DNA from 3 places in the Bradyrhizobium sp. B124 genome. Region 1 is predicted to be linked to each of the others. Evidence: riboswitches for the same ligand, from Rfam matches in the RefSeq annotation. Region 1 holds a riboswitch; each other region holds the start of a gene.
The links. A riboswitch is a leader RNA that binds a small molecule or an ion and turns the genes downstream of it on or off. The one in region 1 is predicted to bind glycine.
Positions count from the first base shown of each region.

Region 2: another riboswitch for glycine. It lies ahead of AAFG13_RS10150 (D-amino acid dehydrogenase); the one in region 1 lies ahead of AAFG13_RS36580 (D-amino acid dehydrogenase).
Region 3: another riboswitch for glycine. It lies ahead of gcvT (glycine cleavage system aminomethyltransferase GcvT); the one in region 1 lies ahead of AAFG13_RS36580 (D-amino acid dehydrogenase).

Region 1 is NZ_CP152413.1:7,720,229-7,724,300, reverse strand. Features, by position in the region: gene AAFG13_RS36585 (short-chain fatty acyl-CoA regulator family protein) at 1-1,330, shown strand, start outside; gene AAFG13_RS36580 (D-amino acid dehydrogenase) at 1,505-2,761, opposite strand; glycine riboswitch at 2,895-2,994, opposite strand; gene AAFG13_RS36575 (pyridoxal-phosphate dependent enzyme) at 3,384-4,072, shown strand, end outside.
Region 2 is NZ_CP152413.1:2,106,320-2,110,391, reverse strand. Features, by position in the region: gene AAFG13_RS10155 (ArgE/DapE family deacylase) at 1-1,265, opposite strand, end outside; gene AAFG13_RS10150 (D-amino acid dehydrogenase) at 1,392-2,699, opposite strand; glycine riboswitch at 2,765-2,880, opposite strand; glycine riboswitch at 2,884-2,989, opposite strand; gene AAFG13_RS10145 (M20/M25/M40 family metallo-hydrolase) at 3,082-4,072, opposite strand, start outside.
Region 3 is NZ_CP152413.1:2,262,724-2,266,795, reverse strand. Features, by position in the region: gene gcvP (aminomethyl-transferring glycine dehydrogenase) at 1-90, opposite strand, end outside; gene gcvH (glycine cleavage system protein GcvH) at 113-478, opposite strand; gene gcvT (glycine cleavage system aminomethyltransferase GcvT) at 499-1,644, opposite strand; glycine riboswitch at 1,790-1,878, opposite strand; gene alaS (alanine--tRNA ligase) at 2,082-4,072, shown strand, end outside.

The DNA.
Region 1 (4,072 bases):
TCTCAGCCAGATCGAAGCGGACCAAAGGCCGATTACGCGACGACTGCTGCTGGCGCTGACCCAGTTGTTCAATCTCGAAACGGGCTACTTCGCGGATGACGAGGATCTGCGCATGGCGGGCGAGCTGCGCGAAAGCGCAAGCGATCCGTTGTTCGGAACAGCGGTTTCCGCCGACGAATCGAGCGCGGCCGTTCGCGTTGCCCCCGAGGTCGCCCGTCGGTTTCTCCATCTCTACCGATCGTATCTCGCCTTGGAGGAGGAACACCGTGCACTTCAGACGAGTATTGCACAGGAGGGAGGCGGCGCCGCGAGCCGGTTTCCCTACGACGAAGTCCGCGACTGGGTGCAGTCGAAGCGGAATCACTTCGATGTGCTGGATCGTGCCGCGGAAAGACTGGCCGCTGCGAAGCATTTCCGACCGGAGAACCACGGGGACGATCTTCTCAAGTATCTGCGTGATGCCTACCGGATCAGGATCGAGCACGCACCGGAAGCACTCGACAGCGGAATGATCTGGAGGCTGGATCGCAATGCACGAACGCTGTTTCTGTCCAAGGACGCACCATCAGAAAGTCGCTTGTTCTGGGTCGCACACGTAATCGGATTGCTGGAGCAGCGAGATACGATCGATCGCCAGGTTCGACAGGCCGGCCTGAGCAACGAAGAGGCAGCCGCACTTGCTCGCGTCGCCCTCGCCAACTACTTTGCTGGCGCACTGGTGATGCCGTACGAGACCTTTCTCAGCAACGCGCGCGAGGCGCGATACGACATTGAGCGGCTGCAAAGACGTTTCGGAACCAGTTTCGAGCAGGTGTGTCATCGACTGAGCACATTGCAGCGCAGAACTTCACCGGGAATCCCGTTCTACTTCCTGAAAATCGATATCGCAGGCAATGTGTTGAAGCGAAGCAGCGCAACTCGCTTTCAATTCGCCCGCTTCGGTGGCCCCTGCCCATTGTGGAACGTGCATCAGTCATTCTCTCAACCCGGCCGCATTCTGGTTCAACTCGCTGCCACGGCCGATGCGACAACCTACCTGTGCCTCGCACGCACGGTGAGCCTGTCCGGCGGCTCTTATCTAAGCCGCCCGCGCGCGGTCGCGGTCGGATTGGGTTGTGAGATCGCGTATGCCAACCAGGTCGTCTACTCGAAAGGGCTCGACCTGGAAGACATCGAGGCTGCCGATCCGATCGGGCCGGGCTGCCGCGCGTGCGAGCGCACCGATTGCCGCCATCGCGCTCTGCCACCGATTGGCCGGCCTCTGGACGTCGGCACGGCCGAGCGGGGGGTGGTGCCGTATCGGATCGAGACGAGGATGCGTCAACGTTAAACCTCGGCTGGCGACCCCATTGGCGAGCCAGCACTAGAGATGAGCTGGCGCGCCGAGGCTTGGCATTGAGATTGCAGCGGCCTCCCGACCATTCGGGACCATTGCGGCTCATCAGGGTCTCCTTGGCGACCGACTGCGCCTTGCAGCGGGGCCGCGTCAGCAATGCCGGCAGCCCTAACCGGCGTTGCCCCGCGCTGTGACCAGAGCAGCAACAGCAACAGCTGTCACGGCCGAAAGCGTCCAGCCAAGATGTCCATGGCCGGTGTTGTAAAACACGCGCGGATCGCGGCCTCTCATGACGTGCGGGAGCATGTCCGGCATCATCGGCCGCAGGCCTGCCCAAGGCACAACGTTTCGGGTGCTCATGCCAGGGAAGTGCGTGCGGCACCATTCAATCAATGGCTCAATGCGCGCCGCCCTTATATCCTTGTTGATGCCGTTGAACTCCGCGGTGCCGGCGACGCGGAAGCGCGCGGAGCCAAGGCGGCTGGTCACGATCTTTGCGCGGTCATCCAGCAGACTTGTCCACGGCGCAGCCCGCTGATCCGAGCCCTCGGGAAGGTGCACGGTGATTGAATATCCCTTCACGGGATAGACATTTACCCGATCACCAAGATTGGCGGCGATACGGCGAGAGCCGACCCCGCCGCAAACAACGATGCTGTCGAACCGCGTCACCTGGGTATCAGGGTCCTGGCTTTCGGTCGATCTCCAATTCACTCGCACGCCCTTGCCTTCGTCCAACACGACCGACAGCACATCGGTGGAGAAGTTCAAGGTCGCGCCGAGGCGAGCACAGGCACGGGCCAGACCAGTTGTAAACTTGTGGATGTCGCCCGTGAAATCGGAAGCGGTGTAGAAACCGCCATAGAATGTCCCCCGCAGAGCCGGCTCTATCGAACGGATCTCTTCAGGTGTCACTGCATGCCGCTCGAGCCCTCCCTTGGCGAGTAACGCCGAAACCCGTGCAGCGGCTTCGAATTCCGCCTTGCTGTGATAGAGGTGCAAGATGCCACGGTTCTCGCAATCGAAGTCGATGTCCTCGTCTCGGGCCATCCGCCTCAGGTGGTCGCGCGACTCGATCGCTAATCGCACCGTTGTAACAGTATTCTCTTCGTATTTTGGGATCGAGGCGACGAACTGGGTCATCCAGGAGAGCTTGTGCCACGACGGCTTTGGGTTGACCAGAAGCGGCGCGCCGGGCGTGAACATCCACTTGATACCCTTGAGCACTGTCGCCCAACTATTCCAAACCTCGGCGTTCGAGGCTGAAAGCTGGCCACCATTGGCGAAGGACGTTTCCATCGCCGCATAAGGCTGCCGGTCGAAGATCGTTACCTTGCACCCCCGCTTGAGCAAATTATAGGCTGTGGTTACTCCGGTGACCCCCGCGCCGATGACGGCAATACGGCCACAGTGAGAATCGGTCATAGGTGCTCCTGCCCGCGATGCGCGGGTCATCTGGCACCCCCTCTGTCATTGGCCTGAGAGCTTCATCGCAGCCGTTTATCCGTACGGCGACTTTCACCATCGGCGCAGGACTGTTGCCCTGCTTTTCAGAGTCGAAGTTTTAGCGGTTCTTTTGCCTGAGAGTTTCCGGGGCCGTTGCTCCGTCGGCGTCGCGTCGGCCAGAAGCCGGCCGCGATCTCTCCCGCGTTGGACCTCAAACTATTAAAGTATACCCGGTATGTCAATATGTTTGCAAAGATCCGTTCGCTGTGCGCTGGTACTACACCATCGGCGTTGACCCCTCCGTTGGCGTTCTTGCGGAAGGCGGAGTTATGCCAGCGGGCACGCGGCGCTGGAATAGATCCGGCAAAACTGCGTGTATGTGGCGAGCTGAAGAGAAGACAATCAGCCTTCCGGCTGTTCGCGCAAGAGGCATTCCCAGGCGCCCCCCGAGCACCAGACCGGTGCCCGCGCTCACTGCGTGCTCACAACCAGCGCAACATGTCAGCTTGTCGTTCGCTGCTCACTAAGGTATACCTAGTATGTCTACAACAGAAACATCGCTCGTTTCGGGCGACCAGTGAACGGGAGCGACGTTGAGGCAATGGCCCTGGAAAAATCTCTCGCTAATGCTCAGGTCTCAATGGGACCCGATCGGAGCACGTTTCCGCTATTCCCGCCCAAGGTGCGGGGCGTCGAGAGCGCAGACGCCTCCTATCAGTATCCGCTGGAGATCGGGTTTGAATACTTTCGCCTAGACCGAAGCTTCCTTTCGGCGGAGCCCGGCCGAGGAATGCTTCGCTGGCGTAGTTTGCTGCCTCCCGTTCTCGACGAGCTAAGTCTTGGCGAGGGAGGAACGCCTCTGATCGAAATTCCGGGCCAGGCCGGTCAGGCCAACGTTTACCTTAAGGACGAGAGTAGAAATCCGACCTTCAGTCATAAGGACAGGCTGAACCTGTGTGTGGTGAGCGCCGCCAAAATTTGTGGCGCGCGCGGCATCGTTGCTGCATCGACTGGCAACCATGGCATCTCAACCGCGGCTTATGCAGCCAAGGCAGGTCTCTCCTGCATCATACTCGTCCCGGAGCGATTCAGTAAGAGCTATTTCGCTGCGTTGAATGCTTACGGGGCATATGCAGTTCCGGTCAGGGCAGACTGCAAATTCGAGATACTCGGCAAGTTTGTATCCGAGCTTGGCTTTCATCCAACCAGCAATTCGACACGCTACCATACCGGTCATTCTTTCGGGCCCGAAGGGTACAAGACGATCGCATATGAGCTGTTTGATCAGCT
Region 2 (4,072 bases), 3.6 Mb from region 1:
GTTGTCTTGCGAAGGCTGTCGAGCTCGACACGTTCGTTGAACGCATGCGGGCCGATACCGTACGGACCATAGCAAAGGGCAGGGATGCCGTAGTCGACGCAATAGTAGCGGGTGTCGTTGACGGCGGTGGACAGGCGCTCCTGCATCGGAGCCTGGAAGATGGAATGATGTGCTGCCGACAGGGCTGCTTCCGCTTCGCTGCCAGGCTCGCACACCGCTGCGTCTGCCTGAAAACCGCTCCACACGAGCTCGGCCGGATTATCGGACAGGAAGTCGTCGGCCTTGTGCGCCTCCGTCAGGCATTCCTCGATGCCGCGCATCGCCTGCTGGGGTGTTTCGCCCGGCAAGAGACCAAGCCGGCAATCCAGTTCGCACCAGGCCGCGGTCGAACTGGCCCAATCGCCGCCCTTGATGATCCCGACGTTGAACTTGATCGGATTCTTGACGCTGCGGAACCAGCTGTTGTCGAGCGCCCGGGCATTGAGCGCCCTGGTGTAATCCTGGAATGCGCGCACCAGATGCATCGCCGACAGGATGGCGCTCGTACCGGCTTCCGAATAGGCGACATGCACCGGCGTGCCGCGGACGCGCAGTCGAAACCAGACGGCGCCGACCTGGGCGCGCGTGAGCGTGTGTCCGGTCGGTTCGGGAATCAGGCAGGCGTCGGCGCGATAGCCGCGCATCAAGGTCGACAGCGCGCCGTTGCCGGTGCTCTCTTCCTCGGTCACGGTTTGCAGATGGACGCGTCCGCCCGGGGCATAGCCGGCGTCTCTGAAAGCATCGAGCGCGAAGATCATTGCCGAGACACCGGCCTTCATGTCTTGCGCGCCGCGCCCGAACATCCAGCCGTCGTGCACGGCGCCCGAGAACGGCGGTTGTTCCCAAAGATCGGCGGGCCCCTCCGGCACCACGTCGATATGACCTTGCAGGATCAGGCTGCGTCCGCTGCCTGTGCTGTCGAGCGTCGCAACGACCTGCTGCGATCCGGCAAGATCGATGCCGTCCATCGGTGCAGCCTTCGGATGACTCATCAGGTTGACGTCCGCAAGACTGAACGTATCGACGTCGTAGCGGCGCTTTGCGAATTGCTCGGCCAGCCAACGTTGTTGCGGCGCTTCCTGTCCGCGCAAGCTGCGGAACTGCACCATGCGCGACAGGAACGCGATCTGATCGTCGAAGTTTCGATCGACGGCCGCGCACAGCTCTGCGGCAATCTGATCCGGCTTGGTCAACGTCTCGTGCGTGTCCGCCACCCCAATGCGCATTGTCCCCTCCCGCGCTGAAGCGCTTTTCCCCAATGTGACGCTAGTCGTTGTCATGCGGTGTTTCTCAGCGAATTCCGACTTGGCCACACGCAAATACGCTCATATTCTTCCTCGTCGGCCGGATAATTAGGGGAAAGCTGCGCGGGCGGTCTCGGTCACATCGACCTGCGACGGCACCATTGAAGGCGTGTCGAGGTCGCGCCAGTCATCGATCGCGCCTGCCACCATCTGCGCCGTCGCAGCCGACAGCGTCCAGCCGAGATGACCGTGGCCGGTGTTGTAGAACACGCCCGGAAACCGTCCGGCGCGCACCGCCGGCATCATGTTCGGCATCATCGGGCGCAGGCCCGCCCACGGCACGACCCTCGACGTGTCGATGCCGGGAAAATGCTGCCGCACCCAGTCCACCAGCGGCTGGATGCGGTCGGCGCGGATGTCGCGGTTGAAGCCGTTGAACTCGGCCGTGCCGGCGACGCGGAAGCGGTCCGCGCCGAGCCGGCTGGTGACGATTTTCGCCGCCTCATCGAGCAGGCTGACGGTTGGCGCAGCGTCCCGGCTTTGCGGCGCATCGAGCTGCACGGTGATCGAATAGCCCTTCACCGGATAGACGTTGACGCGGTCGTTGAGCAGGCCTGCGAAGTGGCGGCTCGCGACGCCAGCGCAAATGACGATGCCGTCCGCCTGCAACTCATGTCGCGTCGCGACGCCAGCATCGTGCGAAGCGGCTTCGTTCCAGCCGATGCGGAAGCCGTCGTCGCCGCGCGCGATCGCATCGACATCGGCTTCATGGACGAAGCTCGCACCGCGGCGGATGCAGGCGTCGGCGAGCCCGCGCGTGAACTTGTGGATATCGCCGGTCGCGTCCGACGGCGTGAAGAAGCCGCCATAGCAGGTCGTCTGCAGCGCGGGTTCGATGCTGCGGATTTCGTCCGCCGTCACCGGCCGGCGGTCGAGCCCGCCCTGTTGCAGCAGCGTGTTGACGCGCAGGCCCGCCTCGAATCCGGCCTTGTCGTGATAGACGTGCAGGATGCCGCGGCGTTCGAGATCGAAGGCGATGTTCTCGCGCTGGGCGATCGAGAACAGATGCTTGCGCGCTTCGATTGCGAGCCGCGTGGTCTCGATGGTGTTGGTGCGATAGCGGCCGATGTGGCCGACGAACTCGCCGATCCAGGAATATTTGTGCCAGCTCGGCTTCGGATTCATCAAGAGCGGCGCGTCGCTTCGAAGCATCCAGCGCAACCCCTTGAGGATGGTCGCGGCGCTGTTCCACACCTCCGCATTGCTGGCGGAAAGCTGTCCGCCGTTGGCGAATGAGGTTTCCATCGCGGCGTAGCGATGCCTGTCGAGGACAGTCACCCGGTAACCGCGTTCGAGCAGGGCATAGGCCGTCGTCACGCCGGTGATGCCGGCGCCAATGATTGCGATGTGAGGCATAGTGGTCTTCAGGCTCCCGTGGGTTAGAGTCGCCGAACCACCGGTGAAACCGGCGTCGGCGCCCCATCTGTCACGGTACCTGAGAGCTTGATCCGCATCGGGCCTGGGCCCGATGGCAGACTATCCCCTTCGGTGGACGTCACGGCCCTTGATGTGCGGCCATGTTCGTCTCTCTCCAGATCGTCCTGACGATACAGTCCTTTTGCCTGAGAGTTTCCGGGGCGGTTGCTCCGTCGGCGCCGAAGCAACAACATGAATGTTGTGGCTTCGATCTCTCCCGCATCGTCGCGTTGGACGGCCGGACCGTAGGCGAAGCCTTAAAATTGGACAAGGCTAAATTTCGGTCCGACAGTGCCAACGTGTTGTGCAGTGCAAATCGATGTCAGTCCAGCGTCGCCAGCAGTGCCGCCATCAGGCGGCCGCGCTCGGCGAGGCTCTCGACTTCGATATGTTCGTTGAGCGTATGTGCATCGGCGCCGCGAACGCCGAGGCCGTCGAGGGTCGGGATGCCCATCGCACCGGTGAAGTTGCCGTCCGATCCGCCACCGGCGCTGCCGTGCGGCAGATCGAGGCCCATCGCCGCTGCAAGGCCCTTGGCCTTTTCATAGAGCGCCATGGTGCCGGCATCCGGCTCCCACACCGGGCGGGTGACGCCGCGCGTCACCTTGAAGGTCACGTCGTTGGCGGTGCCCGACAGCGCCAGCATGCGCTCGACGCCGCGGTCGAGATCGGCCTGGCGCTTGGCCATGCTGAGCGCTTCGCCGGTGCAGGTCGTTGCGACGCAATTGACCCATTGCCCGCCATGCACGATGCCGACCGAGAAGGTGCAGTCTTCGGTGGTCATGCCGTCGATGGCAATGATTTGCCGGGCCATTTCGCGGATCGCGGAACGGCCCGAGGAGAGTGTCGCGCCGGCATGGCTTGGCTTGCCGACAGCTTCCAGATTGAAGCGTGCGATTGCGTAGCGGCCGGTGACGACGCCGTTGTTCGGCCGACCGGGCTCGGGCACCAGCACGTATTTGTTGCGCGCGGCTTCGGCCTCGATGATGTCGCGCGTCGACGGCGTGCCGACCTCTTCATCGGGCGTGAACAGCACCGTTATCGGCAGCGGCGTCGTAAAGGACGCGCGCGCCAACTGCCGGATCGCCTCGATCGACAGATAGTTGCCGCCCTTCATGTCGAAGATACCGGGCCCGAAGCACTTGTTGCCTTCGCGTCGCCACGCCAGCTTTTCGATGGTGCCGACCGGGTGCACGGTGTCCACATGACCGGCAATCAGGATGCCGGGCTGGCCTTGTTTCGGATGGGGAAAACGGGCGCGGACGCAGCCGGCGAAGCCCTGGCGTCCCGCGATGCGTTCGATCGTCGCACCC
Region 3 (4,072 bases), 3.7 Mb from region 1:
CATCGCGTTGATGTCGCGCGGGGATGGTCCGATGTGTCGGCGGACGAAATCGGTGGCGGCTTCGTTGATCGGCTTGAAGGGCGCGTTCATGGGCTAATCCTTGGGGTGATCCTCAGGCGGTGTGCGCGGCGTAGGCGGCCTCATCCATCAGGCCGCCGAGTTCGCCCTTGTCGGCAATCTTCAGCTTGAAGAACCAGGCCTTGCCGCCGGCATCCGAATTGACCAGCGCGGGCTCGGCCGCGAGCGCCTCGTTGACCTCGATCACTTCGCCGGTGATCGGCGCGTAGACGTCGGAGGCTGCCTTGACGGATTCGACAACCGCGGCGGCCTCGGCCTTCTTCAGGCTGCGGCCGACCTTAGGCAGCTCGACGAACACGACGTCGCCGAGCTGTGACTGCGCGTAATCGGTGATGCCGATCGTGGCGACGTCGCCCTCGATGCGGAGCCATTCGTGGTCGGACGTGTACAGCGTCGTCATGGGGATAGATCCTTTGGCGTTTAGCGTTTGTAGGTATTGGGAACGAAGGGCGTGGCGGCGACCTTGAGCGGCAGCCGCTGGCCGCGCACTTCGGCGAAAACCGTGGTGCCGACGGCGGAGAGCGTGGTGGGCAGATAGCCCATCGCAACCGGCGCATTGAGGCTTGGGCCAAAGCCGCCCGAGGTCACCTTGCCGATTGGCTCGGTCGAGGTCGGATCGGCGAACAGGGCAGCGCCTTCGCGCACCGGCGCGCGGCCGTCGGGCTTCAGGCCGACGCGGCGGCGAGCGGCGCCGTCGGCGAATTGCGCGAGAATCTTGTCGGCGCCCGGAAAACCGCCGGCGCGGGCGCCGCCGCTGCGGCGAATCTTCTGCACCGACCATTCCAGCGCGCCTTCGACCGGCGTCGTCGTGGTGTCGATATCGTGGCCATAGAGGCAAAGCCCGGCCTCGAGCCGCAGGCTGTCGCGGGCGCCGAGCCCGATCGGCAGCACGTCGGGATTGTCCAATAGCGCACTGACCAGGGCTTCCGCCTTGTCTGCAGGCACGGAAATCTCAAAACCGTCCTCGCCGGTATAGCCGGAGCGCGAGACGAAGCAGTCGATGTCACTGAGGCGGCGCGGACCTGCGTCCATGAATTTCATCGAACTGACATCTGGACAGAGTTTCGCCAGCGCCGATTCGGCTTTCGGCCCCTGCAGCGCGATCAGCGCGCGGTCGGCCAGCGACACGATCTCGCAGGCATCGGAGAGATGCGCCCGCAGATGCGCCTCGTCCTCGGCCTTGCAGGCGGCGTTGACCACCAGGAACAGGTGATCGCCGAAATTCGCCACCATCAGATCGTCGAGCAGGCCGCCGTCGTCGTTGGTGAATTGCGCGTAGCGCTGCCGTCCCGGCGCGATGCTGACGATGTCCTGCGGCACCAGTTTTTCCAGCGCGAGCGCCGCGTCGCCGACCTTGCCGGATTTGGCCTTCAGCACGAGCTGTCCCATGTGGGACACGTCGAACAGGCCGGCTTCCTTGCGGGTGTGGAGATGCTCCTTCAGCACGCCGGCCGTGTATTGCACCGGCATGTCGTAGCCGGCGAACGGCACCATCTTGGCCCCACGTGCCAGATGCAGCGCGTGCAGCGGGGTCTGTTTCAGCGGGGAGGTTTCGCGCGCAGACATCACAGGGCCCTCGCGGTTCCCGCAGGGGACCTATTTCCCCTTGAGAAACCTGCAGAAAGCCCCATCTGTCGCTGTGCCTGAGAGTATTATCCCGTCGGCGGACGCATCGGGGAGAACCAACCCCAGCGCCTCTTTCCAGATGTTAGACGTCACGCGGTCCTTTTGCCTGAGAGTTTCCGGGGCGGTTGCTCCTTCGGCGCCGGCGGTAAGGCCGGTCTCTCCCGACGTGACTAGTAACAGGTAGGTAGAAAACACGGCGCCACCAAGACTGTCAACGCAGCTGCAGCAACTATCCAATGGGGCTTTGTGCTGCCGCGGCAAGCCCATGATCCGCCTGCACAGTTTCTGGACACCGCAGCTGGCAATGTCTAAAAGCGTTCGGCCGGAAAATGACGCCTTTTTGCGGCTGGCCGGCCCCTTTTTCCGATTGGATGAACATGAGCAGCGTCAACGACATCAGGTCGACATTTCTGAACTTCTTCAAGGAGAACGGCCACGAGATCGTGGCGTCGTCGCCGCTGGTTCCGCGCAACGACCCGACCTTGATGTTCACCAATGCCGGCATGGTGCAGTTCAAGAACGTCTTCACCGGTGTCGAGAAGCGCAGCTATCAGCGCGCCACGACGTCGCAGAAGTGCGTGCGCGCCGGCGGCAAGCATAACGACCTCGACAATGTCGGCTACACCGCGCGCCATCTCACTTTCTTCGAGATGCTCGGCAACTTCTCGTTCGGCGACTACTTCAAAGAGCGCGCGATCGAGCTCGCGTGGAATCTGATCACCAAGGATTTCGGGCTGAAGAAGGACAAGCTTCTCGTCACCGTCTACCACACCGACGACGAGGCGGCCGGCTACTGGAAGAAGATCGCAGGGTTCTCGGATGACCGCATCATCCGCATCCCGACTTCAGACAATTTCTGGGCGATGGGCGATACCGGCCCGTGCGGTCCGTGCTCCGAGATCTTCATCGATCGCGGCGAGCACATCTGGGGCGGACCTCCGGGCAGCCCGGAGGAGGACGGTGATCGCTTCCTCGAATTCTGGAACCTGGTGTTCATGCAGTACGAGCAGGTGACGAAGGAAGAGCGCGTGGCGCTGCCGCGTCCCTCGATCGACACCGGCATGGGGCTGGAGCGCATGGCCTGCATCCTGCAGGGCGTCGAGAGCGTGTTCGAGACCGATCTGTTCCGCCATCTGATCGATGCGGCCGCATCGGCCCTCGGCCATGGGCCGAACGAGCAGAACGTGGCGTCGTATCGGGTGATGGCCGACCATCTGCGCTCCTCGGCGTTCCTGATCGCCGACGGCGTACTGCCGTCGAACGAGGGCCGCGGCTATGTGCTGCGCCGGATCATGCGCCGCGCGATGCGTCACGCACAGCTCTTGGGCGCGAGCGAGCCGCTGATGCATCGCCTGGTCTGGGCGCTGGTCCGCGAGATGGGCCAGGCCTATCCGGACCTGGTGCGCGCGGAGAAGCTGATCGAGGAGACGCTGCAGCTGGAAGAGACCCGCTTCCGCAAGACGCTGGTGCGCGGCCTGTCGATCCTCGATGAGAAGAGCGCCGGCCTCAAGAAGGGCGACATGTTCGACGGCGACACCGCGTTCACGCTGTACGACACTTATGGCTTCCCGTTGGACCTGACACAGGACGCGCTGAAGTCGCGCGGCATCAGCGTGGACCAGGCATCGTTCACCGATGCGATGAACCGCCAGCGCGAGAAGGCGCGCGCTTCCTGGGCAGGCTCTGGCGAGGCGGCGACCGAGACCATCTGGTTCCCGCTGCGCGAGAAGCTCGGCGCAACCGAATTCCTTGGCTATGAGACCGAGAGCGCGGAAGGCGTGGTGACGGCGCTGGTCAAGGACGGCGCCGAGGTCGACGGCCTCGAGGCCGGCGAGAGCGGCGCGATCGTGCTGAACCAGACGCCGTTCTATGCCGAGTCCGGTGGTCAGGTCGGCGACGTCGGCATCCTCACGGGCGAGGGCGTCAAATTCCGCGTCACCGACATGCAGAAGAAGGCCGGCGACCTGTTCGTGCATGTCGGCACGGTGGAGCAGGGCACGCTGAACGTCGGCACCGCCCTGCAGCTCGAGGTCGACCACGCCAGGCGTTCGTCGATCCGCGCCAACCACTCGGCGACGCATCTGCTGCATGAGGCGCTGCGCCAGGTGCTCGGCGATCACATCGCGCAGCGCGGCTCGCTGGTCGCGCCCGATCGCCTGCGCTTCGATTTCGTGCATCCGAAGCCGATCACGCCGGAAGAGCTCGCCCGGGTCGAGGACATCGCCAACGACGTCGTGCTCGAGAATGACGAGGTGACGACCCGCGTCATGGGTGTCGACGACGCCCGCGAGGCCGGTGCGCGCGCACTGTTCGGCGAGAAGTATGGCGACGAGGTTCGCGTCGTCTCGATGGGCAAGAGCGCCCGCGA